DNA from 3 places in the Streptomyces sp. NPDC002057 genome. Region 3 is predicted to be linked to each of the others. Evidence: riboswitches for the same ligand, from Rfam matches in the RefSeq annotation. Region 3 holds a riboswitch; each other region holds the start of a gene.
What was found. A riboswitch is a leader RNA that binds a small molecule or an ion and turns the genes downstream of it on or off. The one in region 3 is predicted to bind cyclic di-AMP.
Positions count from the first base shown of each region.

Region 1: another riboswitch for cyclic di-AMP. It lies ahead of ABT129_RS18620 (M23 family metallopeptidase); the one in region 3 lies ahead of ABT129_RS32590 (LysM peptidoglycan-binding domain-containing protein).
Region 2: another riboswitch for cyclic di-AMP. It lies ahead of ABT129_RS32175 (transglycosylase family protein); the one in region 3 lies ahead of ABT129_RS32590 (LysM peptidoglycan-binding domain-containing protein).

Region 1 is NZ_JBEOXR010000021.1:78,648-86,101, reverse strand. It holds gene ABT129_RS18635 (bifunctional acetate--CoA ligase family protein/GNAT family N-acetyltransferase) at 1-2,020, opposite strand, end outside; gene ABT129_RS18630 (HPr family phosphocarrier protein) at 2,217-2,498, shown strand; gene ABT129_RS18625 (GntR family transcriptional regulator) at 2,677-3,360, opposite strand; gene ABT129_RS18620 (M23 family metallopeptidase) at 3,563-4,333, opposite strand; cyclic di-AMP (ydaO/yuaA leader) riboswitch at 4,346-4,506, opposite strand; gene ABT129_RS18615 (M16 family metallopeptidase) at 4,707-6,074, opposite strand; gene ABT129_RS18610 (M16 family metallopeptidase) at 6,101-7,453, opposite strand.
Region 2 is NZ_JBEOXR010000058.1:44,330-51,783, forward strand. It holds gene eno (phosphopyruvate hydratase) at 1-452, opposite strand, end outside; gene ABT129_RS32175 (transglycosylase family protein) at 764-1,489, opposite strand; cyclic di-AMP (ydaO/yuaA leader) riboswitch at 1,493-1,667, opposite strand; gene ABT129_RS32180 (transglycosylase family protein) at 1,926-3,023, opposite strand; gene ABT129_RS32185 (cytochrome P450 family protein) at 3,158-4,441, opposite strand; gene ABT129_RS32190 (globin domain-containing protein) at 4,551-5,750, shown strand; gene ABT129_RS32195 (nucleoside triphosphate pyrophosphohydrolase) at 5,763-6,728, opposite strand; gene ABT129_RS32200 (SurA N-terminal domain-containing protein) at 6,748-7,392, opposite strand.
Region 3 is NZ_JBEOXR010000060.1:14,900-22,353, forward strand. It holds gene ABT129_RS32575 (alpha/beta fold hydrolase) at 1-682, shown strand, start outside; gene ABT129_RS32580 (LURP-one-related family protein) at 841-1,437, shown strand; gene ABT129_RS32585 (phosphoribosyltransferase family protein) at 1,554-2,843, shown strand; gene ABT129_RS32590 (LysM peptidoglycan-binding domain-containing protein) at 2,837-3,700, opposite strand; cyclic di-AMP (ydaO/yuaA leader) riboswitch at 3,706-3,887, opposite strand; gene ABT129_RS32595 (DUF6197 family protein) at 4,233-4,874, shown strand; gene ABT129_RS32600 (phosphocholine-specific phospholipase C) at 4,949-6,973, opposite strand; gene ABT129_RS32605 (DeoR/GlpR family DNA-binding transcription regulator) at 7,151-7,454, opposite strand, start outside.

The DNA of each region.
Region 1 (7,454 bases), on a different contig from region 3:
GCTCCGGCGCGGTGGGACCGGCCTCGGCCGGGGCCCCGGCCAGCCGGGAGCCCGAGGTGGTGGTGGCGGCGCTCCGCCCCGGCGCCGCCGGGCGGGTGCTCGTGGCGACCGCGAGGGCCTCGGCGAGGCCGCCCATCTCGACGTGGACGACGACGACCGGCTTCGTCGGGACGGCGGCGGAGGCGACGGCCTCACGGAGGGCGGCCGCGAGGACCTCCCCGTCGCCGAACTCGGTCGCGCCGTTCTCGCCGACCCAGGGGATCGCGGTCACCACGACCGCGTCGGAGGTCTCGTCGGCGAGCGCCGCCGCGAGCGCGTCCCGGAAGTCGGCCGGTTCCGCCGCCGTGGTGAGGTCGAGCGGCCGCAGCGGGCGCAGCCCCTCGGTCAGACAGGCGTCGTACGTGAGGAGGCCGAGGGACTCGGAGTTGCCGAGGATCGCGACGCGGGGCCCGGCGGGCAGCGGCTGCGCGGCGAGGAGCAGTCCGGCGTCGACGAGTTCGGTGACGGTGTCGACGCGGATGACGCCGGCCTGGCGCAGCAGCGCGGAGACCGTGGCGTGCGGGATGCGGGTGACCGGCACCCGGTGGCCGGGCGGGGCGCTGCCGCTGTGGCGGGCGCCCTTGACGACGACGACCGGCTTGACGGCGGCGGTGCGGCGGGCGAGCCGGGTGAACTTGCGGGGGTTGCCGATCGACTCCAGGTAGAGCAGGACCACGTCGGTCCCGGGGTCGTCGTACCAGTGCTGGAGGAAGTCGTTGCCGGAGACGTCGGCGCGGTTGCCGGCCGAGATGAAGGAGGAGAGGCCGGCGCCCCGCCGGTGGAGTCCGGCGAGGAGGGCGATGCCGATGGCGCCGGACTGGGTGAAGAGTCCGATCCGCCCGGCGGCGGGCATCTGCGGGGCGAGGGAGGCGTTGAGCCGCACGTCGGCGGAGGTGTTGATGATGCCGAAGGCGTTGGGCCCGATGATCCGCATGCCGTACGAGCGGGCCTGCCGGACGAGCTGCCGCTGGCGCTCGCGGCCGGCGGCCCCGCTCTCGGCGTATCCGGCGGAGAGGACGACGAGGCCCCGGACACCGTGCTCGCCGCAGTCCGCGACGGCCTCCGGCACCCGTTCGGCGGGGACGGCGACGATCGCGAGGTCGACGGGCTCGCCGATGGCGCCGACGGAGGGGTGGGCGGGGACGCCGTCGAACTCGGTGGCGCCGTCGCCCTCGGAGAGCGCGGCGTTGACGGCGTACACCCGTCCGGCGAAGCCGGCCCCGACGAGGTTGCGCAGCACGGTCCGGCCGACGCCGCCGGGGGCGCGGCCGGCGCCGACGACGGCGACGGACCGGGGGGTGAGGAGGCGCTGCACGGAGCGGGCCTCGGCCCGCTGCTCCCGGGCGCGCTGGACGGCGAGGGAGCGGTCGGTGGGTTCGAGGTCGAGGTGGAGCCGTACGGAGCCGTCCTCGAAGCTGCGCTTCTGGGTGTAGCCCGCGTCGGTGAAGACCTTGATCATCTTGGTGTTGGCGGGGAGGACCTCCGCGGCGAAGCGCCGGATGTCCCGCTCGCGTGCGACCGCCGCGATGTGTTCGAGCAGTGCGGAGGCGACTCCGCGGCCCTGATGGGCGTCCTGGACGAGGAAGGCGACCTCGGCCTCGTCGGCCGGGGCGGAGGCGGGCAGTCCGCGGTCGTTGATGCGGTCGTAGCGCACGGTGGCGATGAACTCGCCGCCGACGGTCGCCGCGAGTCCGACCCGGTCCACGAAGTCGTGGTGGGTGAAGCGGTGGACGTCCTTGGCCGAGAGGCGCGGGTAGGGCGCGAAGAAGCGGTAGTACTTCGACTCGTCCGAGACCTGCTCGTAGAAGCTGACGAGCCGGTCGGCGTCGTCGGCGGTGATGGGTCTGATGCGCGCGGTGCCGCCGTCGCGCAGGACCACGTCCGCTTCCCAGTGGTCGGGGTAGTCGTGGTCCGGTGGCCCCGGACGCGCCGGTCGTGCCGGTGGTTCCGCCGCTTCCGACTGCTCCGACGCACTCTGCATGGGGTCAGCCTACGGCCGCGACACGACCGTGGCACCGGTCGCGCGGCGGGTGTGCGCCGTGCAAGGTAGGGGCAACGCCGTGCGCGGTGGGAGAGGGCCGAAAGGCGGTCCGATCCGGGCCGAAGGTCGGCGCGAGCACGGAGCATCCCGTGAGAGACTGGTCTAGACAACCCCTTAAGACTTGAAGGGCAACACCATGGCTGAGCGCCGCGTCAACGTCGGCTGGGCCGAGGGCCTGCACGCCCGCCCCGCGTCCATCTTCGTCCGTGCCGCCACGGCTTCCGGCGTTCCGGTGACGATCGCCAAGTCCGACGGCACCCCGGTCAACGCCGCCTCCATGCTCGCCGTGCTCGGCCTGGGCGCGCAGGGCGGCGAGGAGATCATCCTCGCTTCGGAGGCCGACGGCGCCGAGGCCGCTCTGGACCGTCTGGCGAAGCTGGTCGCCGAGGGTCTGAACGAGCTCCCCGAGACCGTCTGATCCGGGTCGTCCCACCCCGTACGACGAAAGGCCGTGCCCGCCGGAATTCCGGTGGTCGCGGCCTTTCGCTATTCCTGTTCCGGGCAGCGCGAGGCGACTTTCGGGCAGCCGGAGGCGACACGGGATCGCCGCACCCGAAAACCCCAGGAATTCCAATTCTTTGTATACGGTGCGCGCGTTAATTCCGGGCACTCGCCGTGTTGACTGCGTGTTGCGAAACCCTCACACGGCCGCGCTCCGGCCTCTTGAGGCGGTGCAGCGGGTACGAGCGCTCCGCGTGCAGCGCCGTCAGGGACCGCGCCCGCTCGGCGTCGCCGCGCGCCACGGCGTCCACGATCGCGCCGTGCTCGGCCCAGGCCTCCACCGGATGGGCGGGCTGCTCGACCGCGTACGTCCAGGCGATCTTGTGCCGCAGCTGGGTCAGCAGCGCCGTCAGGGCCGGGCTGCCGGAGGCCTGTGCGAGCGTCTCGTGGAACCAGCCGCCCAGGGAGCGCAGATCCTCGCCCTGGCCCCGCCTGGCCCGCTCCTGGCCCAGCCTGACCAGGCCGCGCAACACCTTGAGGTGTGCCTCCGTGCGGCGCTGGGCGGCGCGGGCGGCCCCCAGCGGTTCGAGCAGCGCCCGCATGTCGAGCAGATCGGCCGCCTCCTGGTCGGTGGGCTCGGCGACGTGCGCGCCCGCGTGGCGGCGGGTGACGACGAAGCCCTCGGACTCCAGCGTGCGCAGGGCCTCCCGGACCGGGACGCGGGACACCCCGTACCGGCGGGCCAGCTGTTCCTCGGTCAGCCGGCTGCCCCGCTCGAAGACGCCGGAGACGATGTCGTCCCGGATCGCCGTGCATACCGAGTGCGCGGGAATGCGCATGTCCGACCTCCGCCTTGGGTCTGCGCGAGTCAATTCGAGCGGCGCCTGTTCTGCGCCCGATCTGCGACTCTATTGCAGCCCGCCGGAATTTCCGATGCCCCAGCGGAATATGGCCGCCTTTTGACCGACGAAAAGCCCCGGCTCAGTACGAGCCGGGGCTTTTGCGACGCGCGGCGGTCCCGCCGCGCCAGGTCTTCTCGGGTCAGACGTCGACGCCGCGCGCCCGGAGGTAGGCGACCGGGTTCATGTCGGAGCCGTACTCGGCGGTCGTGCGCGCCTCGAAGTGGAGGTGCGGGCCGGTCGAGTTGCCGGTGGAGCCGGAGATGCCGATCCGCTGGCCGGGCTCGACCGTCTGGCCGACGTGGACCCCGACGGAGGAGAGGTGACCGTACTGGGTGAACGTGCCGTCGTTCATCCGGATGACGACGTTGTTGCCGTACGCGCCGCCCCAGCCGGCCTCGACGACGGTGCCGGAGCCGACGGAGACGACGCTGCTGCCGTAGGCGGCGTGGAAGTCGATGCCGGAGTGGCTGCCGGAGGACCAGAGGGAGCCGCCGGTCTGGTAGCCGGTGGAGACGTACGTGCCGGCGACGGGGAGCTGGAAGGAGGCGAGGCGGCGGCGCTCGGCCTCACGGGCGGCACGCTCCTTCTCCGCGCGGAGCTCCTTGGCGCGGGCCTCGGCCTTGCGCTCCGCCTCGGCCTGGGCCTTCGCCTTGGCGGCGGCCTCGAAGGCCTCCCGCTCCTGGGCGGCGGCCTGGGCGTTGAGCCGGTCGACGAGGGAGTCCTCGGTGATCACCTTGGTGAGCCCGGTGTCCTCGACCCCGCGGTTGTCCGTGTCGGCGGCGAGCGCCGGGGAGGCGAGGGTTCCGATGACGCCGGTGGTGGCCAGCGTCGCGGCGCCGGCGAAGCCCACGCTGCGTCGCGCCATCCGGCTCGAACCACGATGCTTCCCGGTGGCACGGGTGAACGCCATGTAGGGGCTGATCCTTTCCTTCCCTCTCGCCTACCGGGTTAGCTGACGGGTTCGGAGCAGGAAGGTCTCCTACGAGCCCCTCCGCACGAGACGAAGGCGCCCGATTCACCCCAGGGACGTGGGTCCCCGGCTCCCCAGGCTCGCGCCTGACGGGGACTCGGCGATGTCTGTCCGATGCCGCGGCTGCGGCACGTGCAACTGACGAACAGACGGCCCGACGCTATGCGGATCGTCATCCATTCACCAACCAGACCGGCTTTTTGTAAGACATGCCACAGGGCAAACGATCACCGTCACCCCCAATACGGACAAAGGGGAGGACCCCGACGAACTATGCCGTCGGGGTCCTCCGTTGTCGTGGCAGAGGGCGGAATCAGCCCGTCACGACGGTCACTTCACCGATGCCGAGCGCCCGCACCGGCTCCGCGATCTGCGCCGCGTCGCCCACGAGCACGGTGACGAGCCGGTCCACCGGGAACGCGCTGACCACGGCCGCGGTCGCCTCGACCGTGCCGGTCTCGGCCAGGCGCGCGTACAACCGGGCCTGGTAGTCGTCCGGGAGGTGCTGCTCGACCTGGTCGGCGAGCGTCCCGGCGACGGAGGCCGCCGTCTCGTACTTGAGCGGCGCGACGCCCACCAGGTTCTGCACGGCCGTCTCGCGCTCGGCGTCCGTGAGGCCCTCCGCGGCGAGGGTCCGCAGCACCTTCCACAGGTCGTCGAGGGCCGGACCGGTGTTGGGGGTGTCGATGGAACCGCTGATGGCGAGCATCGAGGCGCCGTTCCCCCCGGCGTCGGAGCGGAGCACCTGCCCGAACGCCCGCACGCCGTACGTGTAGCCCTTCTCCTCGCGCAGCACCCGGTCGAGCCGCGAGGTGAGGGTGCCGCCCAGGCAGTACGTCCCCAGGACCTGGGCCGGCCAGACCGAGGCGTGCCGGTCCGAGCCGATCCGGCCGATCAGCAACTGGGTCTGGACGGCGCCGGGACGGTCCACGATGACGACCCGTCCGGTGTCGTCGGCGGTGATCGGCGGCATGGGGAGCGGCTCGCCCGGCTCGCCCGTCCAGGCGCCCAGCGTCTCCGCGAGGACCTTGTCCAGGTCGACGCCGGTCAGGTCGCCGACGACCACGGCGGTGGCCGTGGCGGGCCGGACGTACGCCTCGAAGAAGGCCCGGACCGAGGCGGCGTCGATCGCCGCGACGGTCTCCTCGGTGCCCTGGCGCGGCCGGGACATCCGGGACTCGGCCGGGAACAGCTCCTTGGAGAGCTGCTTCGCGGCGCGGCGGCCCGGGTTGGCCGTCTCGTGCGGGATCTCGTCCAGACGGTTGCGGACCAGGCGCTCGATCTCGGTCTCGAGGAACGCCGGCGCGATCAGGGCCTCGGAGAGCAGCCCGAGCGCCTTGGGCAGCCGGGAGACGGGAACCTCCAGGGAGACCCGTACGCCCGGGTGGTCGGCGTGCGCGTCGAGCGTGGCGCCGCAGCGCTCCAGCTCGGCCGCGAACTCCTCGGCGCTGCGCTGGTCCGTGCCCTCGGAGAGCGCGCGGGCCATGATGGTGGCGACCCCGTCGAGACCGGCGGGCTCGGCGTCCAGCGGGGCCGGCAGGAAGATCTCCACGGCCACGACCTGCTGGCCGGGCCGGTGGCTGGTCAGCAGCGTCAGGCCGTTGTCCAGGGCTCCGCGGTCGGGGGCCGGGAAGGCCCACGGCCGGGCGGCACCCGGCTCCGGCTGCGGGTGGAAGTCCATGCTCGTCAAAGACGCGGCAGCGTCGGTCACTGGTCCGCTCCCTCTTCGTCGTCGTCGCCGTTGTCGCCCTGCTCGGTCGCCAGGGGCTCGTAGACCAGGACCGCGCGGTTGTCGGGGCGCAGCGCGGCCGCGGCGGCCGCCCGCACCTCCTCGGCGGTGACGGCCAGGACCCGGTCGACGGCGGTGAGGGCGAGCTGCGGGTCGCCGAACAGCACGGCGTACCGGCACAGTTCGTCGGCGCGGCCGGCGACGGTGCCGAGCCGGTCGAGCCACTCGCGCTCCAACTGGGCCTGCGCCCGCTCCATCTCCTCGTCCGTGGGGCCCTCGGCGGCGAACCGGGCGAGCTCCTCGTCGACGGCCGCCTCGATCTGCGGGACCTCGACGCCTCCGGACGTCTTGACGTCCAGCCAGCCGAGCGAGGGCGCGCCGGAGAGCCGCAGCAGGCCGAAGCCGGCGGCGACGGCCGTGCGGTCGCGGCGGACCAGCCGGTTGTGGAGCCGGGAGGACTCGCCGCCGCCGAGGACGGTCAGGGCCAGGTCGGCGGCGTCGCAGGCACGCGTGCCGTCGTGCGGCAGCCGGTAGGCGGCCATCAGCGCGCGGGCCGGGACCTCCTCCTCGACGACCTCGCGCAGCTCCTCGCCGATCACCTCGGGCAGCTCTCCGGAGCGCGGTGCGGGCTTGCCGTCGTGGCCGGGGATGGATCCGAAGTACTTCTCGACCCAGGCGAGCGTCTGCTCCGGGTCGATGTCGCCGACGACGGACAGCACCGCGTTGTTCGGGGCGTAGTACGTGCGGAAGAAGTTCCGCGCGTCCTCCAGGGTGGCCGCGTCCAGGTCGGCCATGGAGCCGATCGGCGTGTGGTGGTACGGGTGGCCCTCCGGGTAGGCGAGGGCGGTCAGCTTCTCGAAGGCCGTGCCGTACGGCACGTTGTCGTAGCGCTGGCGGCGCTCGTTCTTGACGACGTCCCGCTGGTTCTCCATGGACTCGTCGTCCAGGGCGGCGAGCAGCGAGCCCATGCGGTCGGCCTCCAGCCAGAGCGCGAGCTCCAGCTGGTGCGTGGGCATGGTCTCGAAGTAGTTGGTGCGCTCGAAGCTCGTCGTGCCGTTGAGCGAGCCTCCCGCGCCCTGCACCAGCTCGAAGTGCCCGTTCCCGTGGACCTGCTTCGAGCCCTGGAACATCAGGTGCTCGAAGAGGTGGGCGAGGCCCGTGCGGCCCGGGACCTCGTGCCGCGAGCCGACGTCGTACCAGAGGCAGACCGCGGCGACCGGGGTCAGGTGGTCCTCCGAGAGCACCACACGCAGGCCGTTCGCCAACCGGTGCTCGGTCGCTGTCAGGCCGCCGGAGCCGGCCTCGGCCGTGGCCGTGTGACCCATGGGCATG
Region 2 (7,454 bases), on a different contig from region 3:
ATGTTCATCATCGGAACGGGCAGCAGGTGCGCGTTCGGGCCGCCGAGGTAGCGGAAGAGCGGCAGGTCCGAGGCCTCGGAGGCGGCGTGCGCGACGGCGAGCGAGACGCCGAGGATGGCGTTGGCGCCGAGGGAGCCCTTGTTCTCGGTGGCGTCCAGGTCGAACATGGCCTGGTCGATCAGGCGCTGCTCGGTGGCGTCGTAGCCGACGAGCTCCGGGCCGATCTGCTCGATGACGGCGAGGACGGCCTTCTCGACACCCTTGCCCTGGTAGCGGTTCGGGTCACCGTCGCGAAGCTCGATGGCCTCGAACGCACCGGTGGAGGCGCCGGACGGAACAGCAGCACGGCCGGTGCTGCCGTCGTCGAGGCCGACCTCGACCTCGACCGTGGGGTTGCCTCGGGAGTCCAGGATTTCCCGGGCTACGACGACGTCGATGGACGGCACGAGCATCTCCTTTTTGGGATGTGACGCTGGATGTGACGCATGACCGGTGCAGGGTCGCTCGGCCTTGCGACAAGAGCCTAACCGGCTCGGGGGCTCCGGCCAGCCGGGCGCCCGCCCCCTGGGACGAAAAAGGACCCAAGGGCATGCATCTGGGGACGAAGGGCCCCGAATCTACTGGGCGGTAACCGTCAGGTCCTCCCGAAACGGGGGAACCCCGGCCCGGCGCGCACGGGGGAAGGGCGCGCCGGGTCGGGGTGGTCACCGCGGGAGGGTCGTGGGGGCCGCGTGAGCCGCCGGACTCACACGGACCGCCGGGCTCACTTCAGGTGGAGCTGCTGGCCCGGGTAGATCAGGTCGGCGTTCTCGACGACGTCCTTGTTCAGCTCGAAGAGCTTGGCCCAGCCGCCCTTGACGCCCTGCGCCTGAGCGATCTTGCTGAGGGTGTCGCCGGTGGCGACCTTGTACTCGCCGTCACCCTTCTTGACCGTCTCGCCGGTCGGCGTGGTGACGGTCTTCTTGGCGGCGGCCTTCGGCGCGGCCTGCTGCTGCGTCGCCTTCTTCGGGGCCTGACGCTGCTCGCTGCGGGTGGTCGGCTGCTCGGCCTTCCGCTCCTGCTGCGGCTGCTGGGTGTCCTGCTTCGGGGTGCTCTCGGCGGCGCCGCCGTCGTACGAGGCACCGGAGAGGCCCACGCCGCAGCTCGGCCACGCGCCCTTGCCCTGGCCCGCGAGGACCTTCTCGGCGATGGCGATCTGCTGGGACTTCGACGCCTGGTTGGCGGTCGAGGCGTAGGCGGTGCCGCCGTACGCGGCCCAGGTGGAGGCCGAGAACTGCAGGCCGCCGTAGTAGCCGTTGCCCGTGTTGATGGACCAGTTGCCGCCGGACTCGCACTGGGCGACGCGGTCCCACTCGGAGGCCGTGGCGGCCGAGGCGGTGCCCGCGGTCATCAGCGGGGCGGCGACGGCGACACCGGTGACGCCGACGAGCGTGACGACCTGGGTGGCCTTGGAGGGACGGCGGTGTTTGCCCTTACCGGAAAACAGCATGGAGATTCTCCTCACCGACGCCTGTGAGGTGAGCTGTCGGGTTCGGGCCGGAAGAGTTGCCCGGCCGCGTGTCCTAGCACGCGGCTTCACCCCAAGCCGATCGTCGGCCGTCTGTCTCAACGGCCGGGACCGGCACTTACCTTGGGTCCCCCACTCCTGCCTTCGGCGCTTACGCGACGACTGTTCCCATCGGCCGACGGCAGGATTCGGCGTTTCGGTCGACGGGGCCCGCGGTGGCGAGCGGTGACGACCGTAGACACAGACCCACCGGAAGTTCAAAGAGGCGTATTGCGGAAATATCGCCCCTCCTTGCCTTCCGGCGGGGGGTGTTTGCGCAGGTGAGAGGTGACGAAAGCAAACTTCGCGGACGTGACACGCCAGTTGGGGCGAAGAGACCCATGTCTCACTTGCCCAGAACCGGACATTTGACCCCGAATCACACCGCCGGCGCGGGCGAACCGTTCGTCAGGTCGAGGCTCTGACCAGGCAGGATGAGGTCCGGATCGACGCCCACGGTCCGCCGGTTGGCGTCGTAGAGGGCGGTCCAGCCTCCGGGGAGTTCGTTCTCCTGTGCAATGTCGGACAGGCTGTCGCCCGGCCGCACGGTGTACGCGTCCGAAGTGCCCTGACTGTCCGTTGCGTCCTTGTTCGTCGCTTCGTCGGTCACGGGGGTCGCCTCGGGCTCTTCCGCCAACTTGTCCTTGCCCGAGGCATGTCTACCGGATTCGGTGACACTGTCCTTCTTGTCGGTTTCATCCGGAGCCGCGTCACCCCGGTGCTTGCCGGTGCCGGGCGTGGCCGACGTCTCGTCACCTTCCGGCGTACCGGGCGTAACGGACGTATCGGGCGTACCCGGGGTGGTGGGGGCGGTCGGCGCGGAGGGGTCGGCCGAGTCCGTCGGAGCGGTGGGGCTCACCGGCGCGGTCGGCGTGACGGGCGCGGTCGGCGGGGCGGACGTGGCGGGCGCCGTGGGCGAGACGGGTGCGGTCGGGGAGACCGGCCCGGTGGTCTTCCGCGGGGCCTCGGCGGCCTCGCCGGCCTCCGTGGAGCCCTTGGAGCCCGTGGAGGCCTCCGGGAGCCCCGTGTTCCAGCTCGACTCCGGGACGGCGGCCGGGGTCGTCGGGACGGACGTGGGGCCCGGGTTCACCCCGGTGGCCTTCCCGTCGTTCTTCAGGCCGGCGATCGGCGCGCAGGTGGCCCACTCGGTGCTGCCCTTGGCGAGGGCCTTCTCGGCCACGGCGATCTGCTGGCCGCGGCTGGCCAGGTCGGGGCTGGGGGCGTAGGCGAGGCCGCCGTTGCGCTCCCAGCTGTCCTGGGTGAACTGGAGGCCGCCGTACATGCCGTTGCCGAAGTTGGCACTCCACTGGCCGCCGGACTCGCACTCGGCGACCCGGTCCCAGGTGGCGGCGTCGGCGGCGGACGCGGATCCGGTGGCGAGCAGAGGCAGCGCCATGGCGGATCCGGTCACGCCCGCGGCGACGACGATGGCGGGGGCCTGACGGGGGCGACGGTGTCGTCCGTTCCCGGAACGCATAGATGCGCCTTTCGCGTGACGGATGTGACTCGTGACGGCTGAGACTGCGGCGAAACGTAGCCGCATTCGAACACTCATCACAAGTCGATGGACCCGCGATCACGTGAAGATCACATTTCTGACGCCACGTCAGTTCAGTGGACCCGTACGGAAGGGGAGAACTCCACCGGAAGCGTGCGCAATCCCCGCATGATGAGCCCGCCGCGCCAGCGCAGTTCGGCCGGATCGGCGGCAAGTCGCAGGTCCGGGAGGCGAGTCAGCAGGGTGGCGAGCGCGGTCTGTCCCTCCAGGCGGGCGAGCGGTGCGCCCAGGCAGTAGTGGATGCCGTGCCCGTACCCGAGGTGCTGGTTGTCGCGCCGCGCGAGGTCGAGGGTGTCCGGCCCGTCGAACCGCTCCGGGTCCCGGTCGGCGGCGGCGAGCACCACGAGCACCGGGTCCCCCGCCGGGATCTCCTGCCCGCCGACGGTCAACGACTGCGTGGCGTACCGCCAGGTGGCCATCTCCACGGGCCCGTCGTACCGCAGCAGCTCCTCGATCCCGGTCTCCAGGAGCCCGGTCTCCCCCGCCGCGATCGAGCCCTGCAGCAGCTCGCGCTGGCCGGGGTGGCGGAGCAGCTGGTACATGCCGTTGCCGATGAGGTTGACGGTCGTCTCGAAGCCCGCGAAGAGCAGGATGAAGGCCATGGCGGCGGCCTCGTTCTCGGTGAGGTGCTCACCGTGGTCGGAGGCCTTGATGAGCCCCGAGATGAGGTCGTCCCCGGGTTCCTCGCGCTTGCGGTGGATCAGCTCGGCGAGGTAGCCGCGCATCTTCTTGACCGACCGGGCGACCCCGCCGCGCGGCCCCCCGCCGTGCCGGATCATCATCCCGGCCCAGTCGCGGAAGTCGTCCTGGTCCTCCTCGGGGACGCCGAGCAGGTCGCAGATGGCGTAGATGGGCAGCGGGAAGGCGAACTCGTGGATGAGGTCGGCGCTCCCCTTCTCCACGAACGCGTCGATGAGCCGGTCGGTGAGCTCCTGCACGCGCGGGGTGAACTCGGCGACCCGGCGCGGGGTGAAGGCCTTCGACACGAGCCGCCGCAGGCGGGTGTGGTCGGGCGGGTCGATGTTGAGCAGATGGGTCATCAGCTCGGCCTTGCGCTCGCCCGGAATGCCCGTCTTGCCCCTGGCGTGCGGGGACTCGTCGTGGTGCGCCGGGTTCTTGGAGAGCCGTTGGTCGGCGAGGGCCTGCCGGGCGTCCGCGTACCGGGTCACGAGCCAGGCCTCGACCCCGCTCGGCAGCGTCGTCCGGTGCACCGGCGCGTGCTCCCGCAGCCACGCGTACGCGGGGTACGGATCGGTGGCGAACTCCCAGGTGAAGAGGGTGGGAGCGGGCGAAGGGGAGGGGTCCGGGGCGGGGCCGGTGCCGGGGGCTGTGCTCACCCCCCGACCGTACAGGGCGGCCCGGAGACCACTTCGAAGGTGAGGTGTGTGGAGATCCTGTGATCACGGAGGGGGGTGGTGCCCTAGATTCTTGCCGGTGGATCCTCAGATGCTCAGAAGCACGTTCGCGGTCGTCGAGAGGCGGGCCGAACACGCCGTCACCTTCTTCTACTCGCATCTCTTCTGGCACAACCCGGCCGTGCGCGAGCTGTTCCCCGAGGACATGCGGCCCCAGCGGGACCGGCTCTTCGCCGCGCTCACGCACGTGGTGACCCATCTGGAGGATCCGGGGCTCGCCGTCTACCTGGGGCAGCTGGGCCGCGACCACCGCAAGTTCCTCGCCTCCCCCGCGCTCTACGCGGCCGTGGGGGCGAGCCTGATCGCCGCCTTCGCGTACGCCTCCGGCTCCGCCTGGAACCTGGAGGCGGAGAAGGCCTGGACCGAGGCGTACGGGCACGTCACCGATCTGATGCTGGCGGGCGCCGAGGAGGCCTCCGGGGCCGGGGAGCCGGCCTGGTGGGACGCGGACGTCGTCCGCCACGAGAGGTTCGGCGAGGACCTGGCCGTCCTCACCCTGCGGCCCCGGCAGCCCTTCCCCTTCCTCCCCGGCCAGTACGTCAGCGTCAGCTCGCTGCGCGTCCCCCGCGTCTGGCGCACCTACTCCCTCGCCGACGCGCCCCGCCCGGACGGCACGGTCGAGCTGCACGTGAGCCGGATCCGGGGCGGGGCGATGAGCACGGCGCTCGTCGAGGAGACGGGACCCGGCGAGACCCTGCGGCTCAGCGCCCCCGGCGGCGCCCTCACCGCGCGCACGGAGCCGGGCGGACTCCGCACCTATATATGCGCGGGCACCGGATGGGCGCCGGTGCGGGCCCTCCTCGCGGAGGCGGCGGAGACCGAGCCGGAGCTGACGGGCCGGCTGTTCGTCGTGGCGCGCGCGAAGGAGTACCTGTACGGGCGGCGGGACGCCGAGGAGCTGCGGAAACGGATCCCGGGCCTGAGCGTCACCTACATCACGTCCGCGCCCGGGCACCGCAGGGACCAGGCGACCGAGCGGCTCCTCCAGGCGCTGCGGGCCTGTGTCCACTGGGCCTCGCACGACGTCTACCTCGCCGGGCCGCCCGGCTTCCTGACGGAGGTCACCGAGGCGCTGGTGGAGCTCGGCACCGATCCGGACCGGATCCTCCACGACACCCTGCAGCCCGTGGGCCGGTTCACCGTCCGCCCGAACACCGCGGCCGAACGCCTCCTGGGCCCGCCCGCCCCGCTCTGGCACAACCCCGGGGCCCGCGCACCGCGCGAGCGGTGACCACGCCCCCCGTCAGACCTTCACGCCCTCCGCCGAGCGGATCGCGTCCCGGTACGTCCGGGCCGCCGCGCGCAGCGCCGCCTCCGGGTCCACACCCTCCGCCTCCGCCCGCACGGCGAGGCCGAGCAGCTCGTACCCGATGCCCTCACCGGCCGGCAGGGGCACGGCGAGCCCCTCCGCACGGACCCGGCCGCCCAGCTTCGCGGCGAGCGCGAGACCCGGCTGTCCGAGCGGCACGCCGTCGGTGACGGACTCCCGCTGCTTCTCGATCGCCTTCGTCCGCGACCAGTGCGCCTTGACCTCTTCGGGCGTCTCGGCGGTCGCGTCCCCGAAGACGTGCGGGTGGCGGTGGATCAGCTTCTCGACGAGGGCCCCCGCGACGTCGTCCACGGAGAACGGCTCCTCCGGGTCCTCCTCGGCGATCCGGGCGTGGAAGACGACCTGCAGCAGGACGTCACCGAGCTCCTCGCGGAGCGCGTCCCGGTCACCGTCCTCGATCGCCTCGACGAGTTCGTACGCCTCCTCGACGCCGTACTTCACGAGCGCCCGGTGGGTCTGCCGCGAGGACCACGGGCACTCGCGCCGGATGCGGTCCATGATCTGCACGAGGTCGAGGAGCCGGGCGCCGGGCAGGTCGTACGAGCCGGGCAGCAGCTCCAGGTCGGGCATCGTGAGGCGGCCCGAGCCGGCGAGCCGCGCGAGGCCGTCGGTCAGCGCGCGGTCGCCCTCGCCGGAGGGGAGCAGCAGGACGGTCCGGCCCCCGGCGCAGGCCTCGACGAGCTCCTCCGCGGTGGGCCGGAGGTGCTCGACGGCGACCCCGGCCTCGGTCAGGTACGGCAGTTGGGGGTGGTGCTCGTCGGGGCAGAGCACCCGGTCCGCGCCGTGCAGCGCCTGCCAGGCGGGCCAGGACAGCAGTCCGGGCGCCACGCGGTGGCTGGCGGTGAGCAGGACGATGCGGCCGGGGCTCTCAGATGTCACCCCTCGAACCTACCTCGCGTCAGGCACCGGCCGGGACGGCGGCGGGGTCCCGGGTGATCTGCCGCAGCCAGGGCGCGGTGGTGTCGCCGAGCCGGACCTGGGCGTCGTCCCAGGAGCCGTAGCGGGGGTTCACGTCGATGGCGAGGTCCTTGGAGGCGGCGGAGAAGACCTCGGTCAGCTTCTTCTGGCCCTCGGGGGTGTCCGTGACGCCCAGCTTCTCGGCGATCTTGTTCATGAGGACGTTGCGGCGGACGACGTCGTCGATCTGGCCGGGGGCCACGCCCTGCTCCTGGAGGAGGGCGGTGGCGAGCCGGTCCTCGCCGCCGCTCTCGCGGACGAAGGCGGTCCTGGTCTGCTGGAGCTCGGCGCGGGAGACGGTGACGCCGTTCTCCGCGGCGACCTTGTCGACGACCCGGTCGAAGATCATGACGTTGAGCTTGCGACGGGGGAGGTCGCCGGTGGCCTGGACGAGCTGGGCGGCCTGCGGGGAGCGCCCCTGTGCGGCGCGGACGTCCTCGACCTGTGCCTGCAGGCTGGAGACGTCGATCCGTTCGCCGCCGACGACGGCCGCCGCTCCTGGGTGGGCGTCACTGCCGCAGGCGGTGAGCAGCGGGGCCGCGGCGAGGAGCGCGGCGGAGACGGTGAGCGCAGTGCGGCGGTGCAAAGGAGCCTCCCGGGCTGGTCGTGCGTCAGTTGAACGACCTTGCGGTGATCGATGGTAGGGAG
Region 3 (7,454 bases):
CACCAGCTTCGCCCCGCTGCGCGCCCATCTGGACGACACCACCGGCTCCTACGCCTTCGTCGACTGCCGTGGCTACGGCGAGGCCGTCGACCACCCGGGGGCCTACACGATGGAGGAGGTCGCGGCCGACGCGCTCGCCGTCGCCGACGACCTCGGCTGGGACTCCTTCTCCGTGATCGGCCACTCGATGGGCGGCAAGGCCGCCCAGCTGATGCTCCTCGACGCCCCCGAACGCGTCCGGTCGATCATCGGCATCTCGCCCGTCTCGGCGGCCGGCTTCCCCCTCGACGGCGACACCTGGGAACTCTTCGCCGGCGCCGCCGAGGAACCCGCCAACCGGCGGGCCATCATCGACAACACCACCGGCGGCAGGTACGACGACTCCTGGCTGAGCACGCTCGTCGATCGCTCCGTCGGCCGCTCCTCGGCCACCGCCTTCCGCGCCTACCTGGACTCCTGGTCGCGCACCGACTTCCACGAGCGCGTCCGTGACAACCCCGCCCCCGTGCTGCTCGTCGTCGGCGCCCACGACCCCGCGCTCGGCGCCGAGGCGATGGAGGCCACCTGGCTGCGCTGGTACCCCAACGCGCGCCTCGAAGTCCTCAAGGACGCCGGTCACTACGCGCCCGAGGAGACCCCGCAGGCCCTCGCCGAGGCCATCGAGGCCTTCCTGGCCGCCTGACGGCGGCTTCGGCCGGGTCGCCGTATCTCATCCGAACGTCGTCGGCGGCGACGACTTTCGAGGACAGCGGTGCGGCCCCCCGCCGCCGGATCATCGTGCTCACGACCTCAGGGGGCGGTCCTTCGACGGACCGCCCACGACCGGCAGGAGCACGTTCGATGGGCCTCGCGCAGACGCAGCACCGCTTTCTCGTCCGGCAGAAGGTGACGCTCATGGCCAACCGCTACCTGGTGCACACCGTCGGCCCGGACGGGGAGGAGGCCGAACTCGTGGCCTTCGCCCACCAGAAGAGGATGGCGCTGAAGGAGCAGTTCACCTTCTACACCGACGAGTCCCAGCGCCAGGTCCTCTTCACCGTCAAGGCCCGCCAGGTCATCGACCTCGGCGCGACCTACGACGTGCACGGCGCCTCCGGCTCCCGGCTGGGCGCCTTCCGCAAGAACTTCGGCGCCTCCCTGCTGCGCAGCACCTGGCACCTGAGCCGGGAGGGAGCCGCGGGGGAGACGACCGGTCAGGAGCGGAGCGAGCTGCTCGCGCTGCTTCGCCGCGCCTGGGAGTTCCTGCCCTTCACCGACCTGCTCCCCTTCATCGTGCCGTACCACTTCGACTTCACCGACGAGGAGCGGACCGTCATGACCGTCGACAAGATCTTCGGTCTGCGCGACCGGTACGTGCTCGACATAGCCGACCCGGAGCTCGACCGGCGTCTCGCGATAGCCCAGGCCGTCGCCCTGGACGCCCTGCAGTCCCGCTGACCTCCGCTCCACCCGACCGCCGCGGGAGAGGCGACCTACCCTGGAGAGGCGGGCAGGGGACAGGACACGCCGTCCCGCCCTCGTCCGGAGCCGTGCGTGCGGATGGGCGGTGGGCCATGTTCTTCAGCGATCGCACCGACGCGGGTCGGCAGCTGGCCGGCCTGCTCGATCGCCTCAAGGGCCATGACGTCGTGGTTCTCGGCCTGCCCCGGGGCGGGGTGCCGGTGGCCGCCGAGGTCGCGGACGCCCTGGACGCCCCGCTCGACATCTGCCTCGTGCGGAAGCTGGGCGTGCCCCGGCAGCCCGAACTCGCGATGGGCGCGCTCGGCGAGGGCGGTGTGCGGGTGCTGAACGAGCGGGTGCTGCGGGAGTCCGGGGTGACCGAGCGGGATCTCGCCGAGGTCGAGCGGCGCGAGCACGTCGAACTCGAACAGCGGACCCGCCGCTACCGGGGCGGCAGACCGTCCGTCCCGGTGGAGGGCCGGACGGTCCTCGTCGTCGACGACGGTCTGGCCACCGGTGCCACGGCACTCGCCGCGTGCCGGGTGGTCCGTGCCAAGGGTGCCGCGCGGATCGTGCTGGCCGTCCCGGTCGCGCCACGGGGCTGGACGGCCAGGCTCGGCGGCGAGGCCGACGAGACCGTGAGCGTCCACGCGCCGGAGCGGTTCTTCGCGATCGGACAGTTCTACCGGGACTTCTCACAGACCGCCGACGCCGAGGTCGTCGCCTGTCTGGACCGGAACCGGGCCGCGCACGACCCGGTCGTCCAGGACTCGGACGTACGGATCCCCACGGCCGCCGGAGTGACGCTCGCCGGGCGGCTCGCCGTGCCCGAGGGAGCCCTCGGCATCGTCCTGTTCGCCCACGGCAGCGGCAGCGGCCGGCACAGTCCCCGCAACCGGGCGGTCGCGGCGGCGCTCAACCGGGCGGGACTCGGCACCCTCCTGTTCGACCTGCTCACCGAGGCGGAGGCGGTCGACCGGGCGCATGTCTTCGACACCCCGCTGCTCGCCGGCCGGCTCACCGACGCGACGGAGTGGCTGGCCGGGCGCCCGGAGAGCGAGGGCCTTCCGCTGGGATACTTCGGGGCGAGTACGGGAGCCGCCGCCGCGCTGTGGGCGGCGGGCGATCCCGCGTCCCCGGTGACCGCCGTCGTCTCACGCGGCGGCCGGCCGGACCTCGCGGCCGACCGTCTGGCCCGGGTCCGGGCTCCCACGCTCCTGGTGGTGGGAGGCCGGGACACGCCGGTCCTGGACCTCAACCGGCGGGCCGGCTCCCTGCTGCGCTGCGAGAGCCGGCTGGCCGTCGTCGACGGCGCCACGCACCTCTTCGAGGAGCCGGGCGCCCTGGAGGAGGTGGCGAAACTCGCCACCTCCTGGTTCAGCGGGCACTTCCGGGGTCAGTAGGCCCCGTTGACCTGGTCCATCGAGCCGTACTTGTCGGCCGCGTAGTTGCAGGCGGCGGTGATGTTGGCGACCGGGTCGAACGGGTCCATCGACGTGCCGGGCACGTGATAGGCCCGGAAGGTCGGGTCGATCACCTGGAGGAGGCCCTTCGACGGGGTACCGGCCACCGCGTTGGAGTCCCACAGGTTGATGGCCTGCGGGTTGCCCGAGGACTCACGCATGATGTTGCGGTGGATCCCTTCGTAGGAACCGGGGATGCCGTGCTGGGCCATGACGGCGAGCGACTCGCGGATCCAGCCGTCGAGGTTGTTCGCGTACTGGGTGACGGCGACCGGGGCGGCCTGGACGGCACCGGCGGCGGAGGCCCCCGCGCCGGTGGCGGCGGGCGCGGCGGCCCGGCGCTCGGAGCGGCTGGCCCGTTCGGTCGTGGAGGCCTTCTTCGCCTGGGCGGGAGCCGCCTTCGCGGAATCCTTACGAAGCGTCAGTTCAAGACCCGGGTGAATGAGTGACGGATTGTCACCCACCGCGCTCATGTTGGCCCGGTAAAGGCCCTTCCAGCCGCCCTGAATTCCCTTCTTCTTGGCGATCAGGGAAAGCGAGTCGCCGCTCACGACGGTGTAGGTGCGGGCGGCGGCCGGGGCGGCGGGAGCCTTGGCGGCGACCGGGGCCGCGGCAGGAGCGGCGGGGGCGGCGACGGCCCGGGCGGTGAATTCCGGGGCGCCGGAGACGGGGGCGGCGCCGGCCGCCGCGGGGGCGATCAGCGGGAGGGCAAGGGCGACTCCACCTGTGCCGACCAGCGCGAGTCCATGGGAGACGGCGCGGCGTCGGGGGCGGCGGTGCTTACCGTGAGCAGGCATGACGGGATTCCTCTCCGGCGCCTGCGGGGTGAGCTGTCGGGTTCGGACGGGAGATGTCCGGCCGCGCGCACGCGGCTGCACCCCGAGCCGTCCCGGATTCCGGGCCGGCGTATTCGTGGGTCCCCCGCTCCTGCCGTCGGGTGAAAAGGGAGGTATTTCGAGCGGTGGCAGGATTCGGCGATCCGCTCGAATGGAGGTGACCGTAGGCCAGTAATGCGACAGAGAACAAGAGGACCGGAGTCCCGGGCCCGGGAATTGGATCACCGAATTCGATGAATTCAAGATCGAACGCGCCGAAGGCTCCTCGAACTTCCTTGTCCGGCCCGGCCTGCGCGGAGTTCTGCCCCGAGGGCCGTGCCGGGAAAGTGAGTCGCGTCACCAGCGCCCTTATGTCCGAATAGGGCTTTTGGCTACGTAAATTCGGTAGTGGGCGGTAAAGGCCGTATCGAAGAGGTGGACACTCGACCCTAAAAGTCGCAAAACCGACATTCGTCGTGAAAGATGAGGTGACCCCGACCGAGGAGCTGCCCGGATGTCCCCCTCCGCCGCCCTGCTCACCCCCGACGGACTCGACCGCGAGGCCGCCGAGCTCTACGAGAGCGCCGCCTGGCAGCGTGCCGTCACGGACTTGACCACCGCTCCGCCGCCCCTGACTCCGTCGCGGCCCGCGACCGTACTGCCGCCCGCGCCCCCGCCCGACGAGAGCTGGCGGGCTCTGCTCACCGTGCCGGTGGACCGCCTCGTCGCGGACGCGCTCGACGCGCTGCCGCCGGCCCCGCCCTCCGAGCACCGCCTCCCCGGCCGGATCGGGGCCGTCCTGCCCGACCGGCTGCACGCCTGGCGCCGTATCGGCCGTCCGGATCTGCGCCCTTCGGTCCACCTCGGCTACGCGCGCCTCGTCCTGACGGAGTGGGGCTGGCAGAACGCCCCGTACAAGCTGCGCGACGCGCGGGGGGCCCGGTGCGTCTGCGGCGCGCTGCTCGCCGCGCACCGGCTCGGCCACGGCAGCGCCACGACCATGAACGAGGCGGCCGCCTGGATCATGGCCGAGCTCCGGTCGCGGGGCTGGAGCGAGCTGATCGGGCCCTGGAACCGGGCCCCGGGCCGTACGGCCGCGGACGCGGTCGCCCTGCTCGACGCCACGATCCACCGCGCGGCGCACGCGGGCCGCTGACGGCCGTGCCGATGAGCCGGGCGGCCCGGAAGCCGCCCCCGGCTCATCGGCGCGGGACGCCCGCCCGGCGTGCCTCAGCCGGTGACGCTCGCGGCGCCGGTCTCGATGTGGCCGGTGTACCGGCGCGACCAGGTCCCGTCGATGTCGACGACGATCGTGAAGTCGTACCAGCCGTTGTGGAGGGCCACCGCGTTGAAGAAGTCCTCCCGCGTGGAGTTCGCCGGCACCGTGTACGTCCACGGGCCGTCCGTGCGATAGGCGTTCGAGCGGATCGTGAAGGTCACCGGTCCCGCCGAGGTGTTGCTCATCCGGAACCAGAGCGCCGTCCGGCCCGAGCCCGCCTCGGGGGCGAACCGGGCCGCCACCTCGACGGCTCTGCCCGCCTTGGACGCGTCCCCGAGGAAGCGGCGCAGGAAGCGGTTGGGGCCCATCATCGAGATGTCGTACTTCCCCGATCCCGACCCCGTGCCGATGTTGAAGTAGTCGGTCGCCGTGGCGCCCGGGTCGACCGTGTACTGCCAGGCGGCCGTGTCGCGGTGCTGGTGCGGGTGGATCGAGAAGTGGGCCGCCCGCCTGGCCTCCGCTCCCTGGTTCGCCATCGAGAACCAGGCCAGGATCTTCCCCGCGGACCCGAACTCGAAGCGGTCGAGGTTGCCGTTCACCTGGTACGGCAGGGCGCGGGCCGGACGGGTTCCCGACTCCTGCGCGGGCAGGGCGTTGTTCTGCGGGGCCGGGTTCGGCAGCGGTTTGCAGGTGGCCTGGCCGATCACCTTCGCCGTGGACGGAAGGCCGGCCGGCACGCCGTACACGGGGTGGGCGAAGTCGAAGACGCCGGTCAGGTCGCCCGTCACCTTCCGCCGCCAGGCGCTGATGTGGGGGCAGGCGGCCGGGGTGCCGAGCGCGGCCGTCCAGGTCTCCATGAAGCGCAGCACGGAGGTGTGGTCGAAGACCTCGGAGCTCACCCAGCCGCCCCGGGTCCACGGGGACATGACAAGCATCGGGACGCGGAAGCCGAGCCCGATCGGAACGCCGTCGAGGTACTCGCCCGGGGTGCCCGGGGGAGCGACCGGCGGCGGCACGTGGTCGAAGAAGCCGTCGTTCTCGTCGTAGTTGAGGAAGAGCACCGTCGAGTCGAACACCTCGGCGTCGGCCGCCAGGGCGCGGTAGACGAGATCGACGAAGTGCGCGCCGTCCCCGGGCGGCGCGTACGGGTGCTCCGAGAACGCCTCGTTCGCGACCACCCACGAGACCTGCGGCAGGGTGCCCGCGACGACGTCGGCGCGGATGGCCGCGGCGATGTCGTCCGGCGTCGACCCGGTGACCTTGGGGACCGATCCCATCCCTCGGTCGTACAGCGGGTCGCCGGGGCGGGCGTCGGTGAACCTCTTGAAGTACGCGAGGCCGTTGTCGCCGTAGTTGTCCTGGGCGTTCTGGTAGAGCTTCCAGCTCACCCCGGCGCGCTGCAGCGCCTCGGCGTACGTCTCCCAGGTGAGGCCCGACTCGTCGCCCCCGTCCTTGCTGGAGGCGTCGATCCTCCCGCTCCACAGGAAGGTGCGGTTGGGGCCCGTGGCGCTGAGCGCCGAGCAGAAGTACGCGTCGCAGATCGTGTAGTGGTCGGCGAGCGCGTGGTGGAAGGGGATGTCCCCGCGGTCGAGGTGGCCGAGGGTCCGGTTGTTGCCGACTCCGGTGACCCAGTTGTCCAGGCGCCCCTTGTTCCAGGCGGCGTGCTGCGAGGTCCAGCTGTGCGGCAGGTCGCCGTTGCACTGGGCGAGGGTCTCGCCGTCCACGCCGCCGGCGGGCGGGGTGTCGCTGAGCTTCCAGGGGTACCGGCGGCCGCCCCGGTCGGGCTGGTTGAACATCCCCCAGCCGCCGGGCAGGTTGCCCGCCGCGCGGTCGCCGAAGCCCCGGACGCCGCGCAGGGTGCCGAAGTAGTGGTCGAAGCTGCGGTTCTCCTGCATGAGGATCACCACGTGCTTGACGTCGGTGAGGGTGCCGGTGGCCGCCCGCGCGGCGGCGGACGCCCGGGCCGTCGGGAGCGCCGCGCCCGCCACGAGCCCCGCGCCGATACCGACGAATCCCCTGCGGCTGATGGGAATCATGCTCCGCCTCTCCTGTCGCGCTGTGCCCCGGCGGCACGTGCGAGACATGATGGGGGAGGGGAGCTTAAAGGTATACATCCGTGCGGTAATTAATGGATTAACTCCGCAGGACACCCCAGGGGCAAGGGAAATAGGGCTTCTGATTGGTCCGACTGCATACCAATGTGAACCGGCGGCTCAGACGGCGAGTACCTTCACGCCGGCCTCGGTGAGCTGCGCGACCGCCTCCGGAGCGATGCCCGTGTCGGTCACGAGGAGGTCGATCCGGTCCAGACCACAGATCCGCGCGAACGCCCGGCGGCCCATCTTCGAGGAGTCGGTCACCACGACGACGCGGCTCGCGCGCTCCGCGAAGAGCCGGCTGATGCTCGCCTCGTCCTCCTGGTGGGCCATCACGCCGAGCGCCGCGTCCACCCCGTCGACGCCCAGCACCACCACGTCGAGCACGACCTCGTTGAGCACCCCGACCGTCAGCGGGCCC